2 regions of the Neptuniibacter sp. QD37_11 genome follow, and region 1 is predicted to be linked to the other one. Evidence: predicted binding sites of a transcription regulator. Region 1 holds the regulator's gene; the other holds the start of a gene.
The links. The regulator sigma-54, encoded in region 1, starts transcription at its own class of promoters, with help from an activator protein. The targets are predictions, from matches to a motif close to TGGCACNNNNNTTGCTNT.
Positions count from the first base shown of each region.

Region 2: a site for sigma-54 is predicted at 2,449-2,466, ahead of ACMXYT_RS08550 (DUF3305 domain-containing protein). Genes of this name have one in related genera too.

Region 1 is NZ_CP180552.1:2,649,229-2,653,426, reverse strand. Features, by position in the region: gene rapZ (RNase adapter RapZ) at 1-677, opposite strand, end outside; gene ptsN (PTS IIA-like nitrogen regulatory protein PtsN) at 686-1,144, opposite strand; gene hpf (ribosome hibernation-promoting factor, HPF/YfiA family) at 1,161-1,451, opposite strand; gene ACMXYT_RS12320 (RNA polymerase factor sigma-54) at 1,510-3,024, opposite strand; gene lptB (LPS export ABC transporter ATP-binding protein) at 3,079-3,804, opposite strand; gene lptA (lipopolysaccharide transport periplasmic protein LptA) at 3,816-4,198, opposite strand, start outside.
Region 2 is NZ_CP180552.1:1,874,399-1,878,596, reverse strand. Features, by position in the region: gene ACMXYT_RS08560 (4Fe-4S binding protein) at 1-1,195, opposite strand, end outside; gene ACMXYT_RS08555 (DUF3306 domain-containing protein) at 1,460-1,978, opposite strand; gene ACMXYT_RS08550 (DUF3305 domain-containing protein) at 1,968-2,411, opposite strand; gene fdhD (formate dehydrogenase accessory sulfurtransferase FdhD) at 2,729-3,592, shown strand; gene ACMXYT_RS08540 (substrate-binding domain-containing protein) at 3,594-4,198, shown strand, end outside.

The DNA of each region.
Region 1 (4,198 bases):
TCGCTGATCATCTCGTTAACTTCAGGAGAATTGTTCAGAAACTCTTCGACTGGTTGCTCTTGTCCCGTAAATCTTCTTAGTTCAGGTATCCAATGGGGATTAGGTAGCGCACGGACGTCGTATACGAAATCGACATCTAGAGGTACCCCATGTTTAAAGCCGAAGGACTCAAATTGAACTGAAAGCGTCTGCTCTTTTCGTTTAGCTACGCGGAGTTTAACTGTATCCCTTAGGTCATAAAGGGAGAGGCGTGTCGTGTCTATCCTGATATCCGCAAGGCTAGCAATGGGTTCAAGTAGCTCTGATTCGGATTGGATCGACTGCTGTAGATTCTTATGTTCATCTGAAAGCGGGTGTTTTCTTCGGGTTGAACTGTATCTTTTTAATAGCGTAGCTTCAGATGAATCGAGAAAAATTACTTCATATTCTGCCCATCGTTCTTGGCGAAGGTTAAGCAAAATTTGAGGGAATTTGGAAAGGTTGCTGAGTAGATTGCGTGCATCAATGCTGACCGCTATGCGATCCGGGTGACTAGGTTCACTACTCATTTGCTGGACTAAATCAGGTAGCAATAATGCTGGGAGGTTGTCTATGCAATAGAAGCCTATATCTTCTAGAGCTTGTAGAGCCGTACTTTTGCCGGAACCGGATCGACCGCTTATCACTACAAGCTTCATTTCACATCCTATGAACTAAGTTGGCAAATTGCCTGATAGAGCGCTTCGTTATCTGCAACACTTCTCAGCTGTTCTCGCACGCTTTCTTGGCTGAATAACTCAGCAATCGCGGCAAGAGTTTGTAAGTGTTCAGATGTAGCATCTTCTGGTACCAAAAGAACAAACAAAAGATCTACCGGTTTGCTATCTATAGCGTCGAAATCAATTGGTTGAGCTAATTTGATTAAGTAGCCTTTGGCATCGCTGCAGTCAGCTAGTCTGCAATGGGGTATAGCTATGCCATCGCCTATGCCAGTACTACCTAATTTCTCGCGGCCGTGTAAGCCGTTGAAGATACAAGATGCTTCTAGGTTAGGGTTTTGCTCTGAAATAATTTCAGATGCTTTTTCCAGAATTCGTTTTTTACTGCTCCCCTCAAGACCACATAGGGTGCTTGAGGGGGTTAATAGTTCATGGACCAGCATAATACGTTGTAGCGGAGGCCTATTTGTGGTTTTTGAGTTTTTCTTTATGTTTTATAACTTGGCGGTCTAGCTTGTCAGTCAGGCCGTCAATTGCAGCATACATATCATCGTGTTCGTGAGTTGCGAACAGTTGGGCGCCGGAGACATGCATCTCTGCATCTGCTTTCTGGCGCTGTTTTTCGATGCTTAGTGTTACTTGAACATTGGTGATGTTATCGAAGTGACGCTCAATTTTCTGCATTTTTTCTAGGACGTAGTTTTGCATTGAATCAGTCAGTTCAACATGATGTCCAGTAATATTAATCTGCATAGGTCTCTCCTACTTGAGTGGAGGCGTTTTGCCGCCGTCCTTATTTATTATCTCTTTATTAAACCAGACGCTTTCTCTCATTAGAAGGTGGAATTCCCATTGCTTCACGATATTTTGCAATGGTGCGCCTAGCAACTTTGAATCCTTGTTCATCGAGGAACTGCGCGATTTTGTTATCGCTCAAAGGTTTAGCTGTGTTCTCTGCTGCAACCATCTTTTTAATTAGGGCGCGGATTGCTGTTGAAGATGCTGCTCCGCCTGTAGCTGTACTGACATGGCTGGAGAAGAAGTATTTCAATTCAAAAATACCGCGTGGTGTGTGCATAAACTTTTGCGTTGTTACACGAGAGATAGTTGATTCATGCATCTCTACTGCTTCAGCAATATCGTGTAATACCATAGGTTTCATGCCTTCTTCGCCATGATCTAGAAAACCAGATTGTCGTTTAACGATCTCATTCGACACTTTTAATAGGGTTTCATTACGGCTTTGTAGGCTTTTAATAAACCAACGTGCTTCTTGAAGATGGTTTTTCAGATAGGTGTTATCCAAACTGTTATCTGCACGCTTTACTAAACCTGCATAACCGGAGTTTATTCTAAGTTTAGGCGAAACTTCTGGATTTAGGTTAACAGTCCAAACACCGCGTTGTTTTGTTACGATGACATCTGGGATGACATATTCTGCAGCGGTCTGGCTTATGCTAGCGCCAGGTTTAGGGTTGAGGCTTTGAATGAGCTGAATAACTTGTTGTAGCTGTGGCTCTTTTAGGCGCGTCTTGCGCATTAATTGACGATAGTCGTGGGTGCCTAGAAGCTTGATGTATTGATTGACCACTTTAATGGCCTCATTACGCCACGGTGTATCAGATGGAAGTTGGCGAAGCTGTATAGCTAAGCATTCACTAAGGTCTCGACAAGCAATACCGGCCGGATCAAATTGTTGAATACGATGCAGTACGGCTTCTATTTCATCAAGTTCAACTTCGTCACTCTCATCGGAATTTTGTTCCAAAAAGTGCTCATGAATCTCTTCAAGAGGAACAGTTAAATAACCATCCGGATTAATGCCATCAATAATGTTGGTCGCAATGAGTCGATCCAGATCGCTCATAGGCGTCAAGTTTAGTTGCCAGTGAAGGTGATCTTGTAAGGTTTCTTCTGCCGTGTCATTTGATTCAAACGAATCAAGATCTTCTTTACTTAACGTTGGTGTGGAAGATTGATAGGTGTCTTCCCAGTTACTGTCAGTAGATAGCTCTTCAGGAATGCTCTCATTCCAATTATCTTCAGCCGCAGGTGTGTCGTCGAAGTCCTGTTCTGCTGAAGTGTTATTCTCTAATTCTTCGGCAGCAGCGCTTTGATGTGTTTCTAGGTTGTTATCCTGTTCATTAGATGGTACATCAGTAGTGTTGTCATCCTCAGATACATCCAGCATAGGATTGCTTTCAAGTGCCTCCTGAATCTCTTGTTGAAGATCCAGTGTAGATAATTGCAGCAGGCGAATCGCTTGCTGCAATTGTGGTGTCATTGTGAGCTGTTGCCCAATTTTTAAATGAAGCGCTTGTTTCATAATACGGCGGCACTAACTCCAGAGGCTACAATCATCTAGTTATTATCTATGGGTTTATAAGGTGAATTGATCACCGAGATACGCATCGCGCACTGCTTCATTATTCATAATGTCATCAGGCTTACCATTGGCAAGTATAGTGCCTTCACTGACAATATAGGCACTTTCGCAGATATCCAGTGTTTCTCTGACATTGTGATCAGTAATCAAAATGCCGATACCTTTGGACTGAAGGTGACGAATCGTTTGTTTGATGTCATTGACTGAAATAGGGTCAACACCAGCAAAAGGTTCATCTAAAAGCACAAATTCAGGTTCGGTTGCTAAGGCTCTGGCAATTTCAACCCTACGTCGTTCACCGCCAGATAGGCTCATGCCAAGGCTATCGCGAATATGAGTGATGTGAAATTCTTCCAGAAGCTCATTCATTTTGGACTTGATAGCTTGTTTATCTAAATCTTTTCGTGTTTCTAGTATCGCGAGCAAGTTGTCTTGTACAGATAGTTTGCGAAAAATTGAGGCTTCTTGAGGCAGGTAACCAATGCCTTCACGAGCACGCCCGTGCATAGGAAGGGCTGTGATATCTTGATCTTTAATTTTAACTTGGCCACGGTCTGCTTGTACAAGACCGACTATCATATAAAAACAGGTGGTTTTGCCTGCACCATTGGGGCCGAGAAGCCCAACAATCTCACCGCTATTAATTTTAAGTGAGACGTCTTTTACTACTTCTCTTCCTTTGTAGCGCTTAGCTAAATTTCGCGCTTCCAATAAGCTCATTACAGCAGGCCTTATTTCTTCTTAGTGGGCTGAATGACCATGTTTACACGGCCTTTTTCTTTAGCGTCTTTTGATGTTGCACCAAAAGCATCCACAATTGATTTGTCTAGGTCATAAACAATTTTATTGCCAGTAAAGGTGTCTTTGCCTTGTACTACTTTGGCACTTTGCGTAATGGTTAATTTCTTTTTGTTAACCATATACACCATGTGTTTACCCCAAGCATCACTGAAGTCACCATTCACTTCTTGTTGTTGGCGGAAGTGAGCGGGTGCGCCTTTAGCGACTAATTTATCCACACCTTCGTTGGCGCGGTGCATATCTACATGGGCTGCTTCGATCAGCAGTGAACCTTGCTTGATAATGACATTGCCCTTATAGGTGGTGATACCAG
Region 2 (4,198 bases), 770 kb from region 1:
CATGCTCTGTTAAATGCTCTAGAGCAACGAATAATGCTTCACGCTTATTTGTCTCAGTTACAACTGAAATAGTTGGGATAGTGCGGTAAGACGAAGCAGCTTGGTCGTTAGGCAGATCATCTTGTGTGATTAGTTTAATCTGCTCAGTAGAGTAGCCTAGCCCTTCAAGCATAGCGTGAGTTGTTTTTAATTCACGCTTAAGCAGATCGCGAACCATCTCAGGGACATTAGGCGTATCTAACAGTAAAACTAGCTGAGCGCCTGAGGCTAAACTGACTAACCAGCTTTCTTGTCCTGCAGCTGCCACTTCTTCTAGAGACACAGGTAGAACATTGTCAGAAAGGAGCTCTGGATGGTTAGCAATGATCTCAGCGCCAACTTCATGATCATGGATCAGAATCGTTGGTTCTGTGCCGCCATTATTCTGATAAGTAGAAATCAGGCGGTGCAAATAATTATGTAGCATCACCGGTTGAGGTAATGCGTAAGAGATCGCTCCAGTAGGGCAGGCTGTGGCACAACCACCAGCGCCATGGCACATGTGTGGGTTGATCTCGATTAAATCTTTAAAAGAGGTAATCGCATCTGCAGGGCACACATCTAAGCAGCGTGTGCAGCCTGTTTGACCTCGATTGCTGTGTGCGCAGATGTCATTATTAATTTGGAAATAACGAGGCTTTTCAAACTCACCGATGTAGTTCGGTAGCTCTTCTATTACTTCAGAAAACTTGCTGCTCTCAGGTGAAACGTGGAAGTAACCAGCAGGCGTTAGATCTGTAGTGAATAAAGACTCTTGGCCCAAGTTCAAAATCAGATCAAAGCAGTTTTTATTCTGAGCAATCTTTGCGAAGTTTTCGTTATTACCCTGATGATCGATAGTAACTTGAAACTGACCTAGGAAGCCTTTGGTCTGGCTAAGCTTCGCCGTGTGAACTTTAAGTTCAGGTGCAGCGTCAATTGCGCGTTGCAGATGATCAGTATCAGTATTGCTAATTGGGTCGGTAGCAAGAAGAGTAATGCTTGCCATGCCGGACAGTTGTGCTGCAGCTAAACGAATAGTGTCCTCGGCACCCGTAATTAATAGGTGACCGTAGGTGCTGTAAGTTACTGTCGCAGGCGCTAGGTTCTGCGGAAAAGATACTTGTTTTATCGCCAAATCACGTGCTTTGGCGTTTACACTCTGCTCTGTCGTCATTCTCTACCTCACTGACTGAAATAGGGTGCATTCTGTCGATGCTTTAGTCTCTATTTCAGGGGCGACTCAAACGTTTAGGTTTTTCGTCACAATTTGTTGTTTATATAAAGCAATCGGAGAACCAGTTTTTGGCTGTAAAAATTCCCCTAAAGCGCACTTAGGTCTGTCGTTTTTGTTTTTCTTAAGTTAGGGTGGGACAAAGTGTCTCTATGGGTCAAAAAGGGTTGAGTCATTCCGACTCTTTGTCCTAAGTTGCTGAAAAAATTAGCATTCAAGATCGGCATCGCCTAAGTCATCAGAATCATCTAGATCACTAAAGTCGCGGCTTTCGACCTTGGTCGTATCGTTGGTGCTCTCTGGATCTTCTTCGGTCTCGCCGCTAACGCCTTCTTTAAATCCTTCTTCGGCTTCCTCGATTTTTTCATCTGCCCAACTTCGAAGTTTGGAAACGACTTCTTGGGTAAGTGCAGGCATTTTGCTGAAATCTTCATCGTAATCGTTAAGGCCGTCACGAATGTTGAACTCAGGTAATCTGAATAGTTTTCTTAGGGCGAGATTGCGAAGTTCTTCTGACACACCAGGTGAAAAAAACTGCTCGAAATTGGAATCGTTATCCAGTGATTCAATATCTGGCATATCTTCATCGGTTAGAGGGGGTAACTCTTCGGTATCAACAGCTTCCTCTGAAAGAGCGGCTTCTGTTTGAGATTCTTCTATTGGCTCAGCTTGCTGCTCAGCTTTACGTTGTGACCAGCGAGAAAAAAATGATTGGTTATCGCTCACTGCTACGTCCTTTGCCTTTTTTCTTCTTTTTACCGCAATCGATTAGTTCACCGTGTATGCCTAGGTAGGTGTCTATCCAGCATTGAACGGCCTGCGGCATCGAAACTTCTAACATTTTATGTTCGCCATCCATAAAAGAAGCAGCGTCGTCTTGACTAGCTGTTATGTGGATTGGCGTTAATGTGTTGTCCATCTCGTCTTCATTGCACAAGACAAAGAGGTGTGGTTGCTGAGAGTCTAAGTTAAAGCGATAGGCTGTTCGTTCATCTTTGTGCAGATCTAAATCAAGGTGGAAGAAGTTAGGCTTATCGTCTTGATGAGGCTCAATGGCATCTATCTGCCAGCGTTCTGTATCCCAGCCGTTAACTTCAATGCTTTCAACTGAAAGAGAAACTTGAAGTGGCCAGTTATCTGTTGTTTTTGTTGCAGACATCTTTTGTCTTCCGTCGTGGGGAATTCTCCTTTGTAGTTCTGCAAACTACGGGCCATCTCTTTATTTAATAGCTGTTGAGCGTGAATAGGTGGGCTTAGAGGTGCTTAATGCGCAAATGCTATGACAATTATTCCCATGTTTTTAAATGGTTGGGACAAAATGACCCACTTATAATGACCTAGTACTTACTGGAAGCAGAGTTAAATGTATTAATTGGTAGAAAATATAAGGTCATCGCAAGGTAGGAACGTAAATTGCTACTAAGGAGAGAAAGTTACGAAGAAGATGGCGTGACGCTGTATTAATAGAGTTGGAATATGCAAAACGTGTCAGAAATCATAATAAGTAATGCATCTGCGCAGCTTACTCACGAAGTAGAGGCGATCGACGAACAAGGAAGTGTTCGACAGGTTCAAATTGCCTGTGAACGCCCATTAACGATTTATCTAAATAAAAGAGAGATTGTTACCTTAATGACTTTGGGTGGTGATCCTGAAGCGTTAGTCCTTGGTTATCTTCGAAATCAGGGCTTTATACATTCTCTATCTGATCTTAAAGCAATACAGGTAGATTGGGATGTTGAAGCGGCCGCTGTTGTAACCCATGGCGAACCTGAAGGCTTGGAGGAAAAGCTTCAGCAGCGCACAGTGACTAGTGGTTGTGGTCAAGGCACGATGTTTGGCAGCGTAATGGAAAAGCTAGAGGAGGTTAGATTACCTGAAGTAACGATTAAGCAAAGTACTGTTTATGCGCTGTTAGATAACCTTAATAAGCATAACGATACCTATAAGAACGCGGGTGCAGTACATGGTTGTGCTATCTGCGAAGGTGACCAAGTGGTTTCTTTTATTGAAGATGTTGGTCGTCACAATGCAGTCGATACACTTGCTGGACGTATGTGGCTTCAAGGAATAGATACCGATAATAAGATTTTCTACACAACGGGTCGCTTAACATCTGAGATGGTTATTAAAGTTGCGCAGATGGGGATTCCTGTATTGCTGTCTCGCTCAGGTGTAACCCAGATGGGTTTGGAGTTGGCCAGAGAACTGGGTATCACGATGTTGGCTCGAGCCAAAGGTAAGCATTTTCTACAGTTTAGTGGTAATGCATCATTGATCAGAGATGTTCAGTTACCGCCTAAACAAAATTCTGTTAAGCAAGCAAGAACGGAGGCATAAGATGAGTGATATGTCTCAAGCGTTTATGAATGTTAAGCAGCTGGCTGATTATTTGCACCTGAACGAGAAGAAAGTGTATGCAATGGCTGCTGAGGGTGAGATTCCAGCAACTAAACTGACTGGTAAATGGTTGTTCCCCAAGTCACTGGTAGATCGCTGGTTATTGGAGAGCTGCCATAGTGGCATGATGGCCGATCGATTGTTGCTATCTGGTAGTGATGATCCTTTATTGCAGGCAGCAGCTAATAGATTGACGCAACATCTCAGAACTAAAGCGTTATTCAGTTATACGGTAACGGGTACAAAGCTTGGTTTAGAGCTTCTTGCCCAGGGGCATGCTGATGCCTGTGCGATTCATTGGGGGCGCGCCGAAGAAAGCGATGTCCGACATCCTGCGCTGTTACAACAGTTCTCGCAATCTAAGCATTGGATTTTGGTTCATTTGTTTAACCGCAGCCAAGGTTTGATTATGCGACCGATGGACCTCGAACGCTTACAAGACCCCAATGAGGCGCTGGATTACAGTACTCGCTGGGTTACACGTCAAGAAGGTGCTGGCTCGCAGCGCTTTTTGAATGAGTGGCTGGCTGGACATGCTTTCCCGCA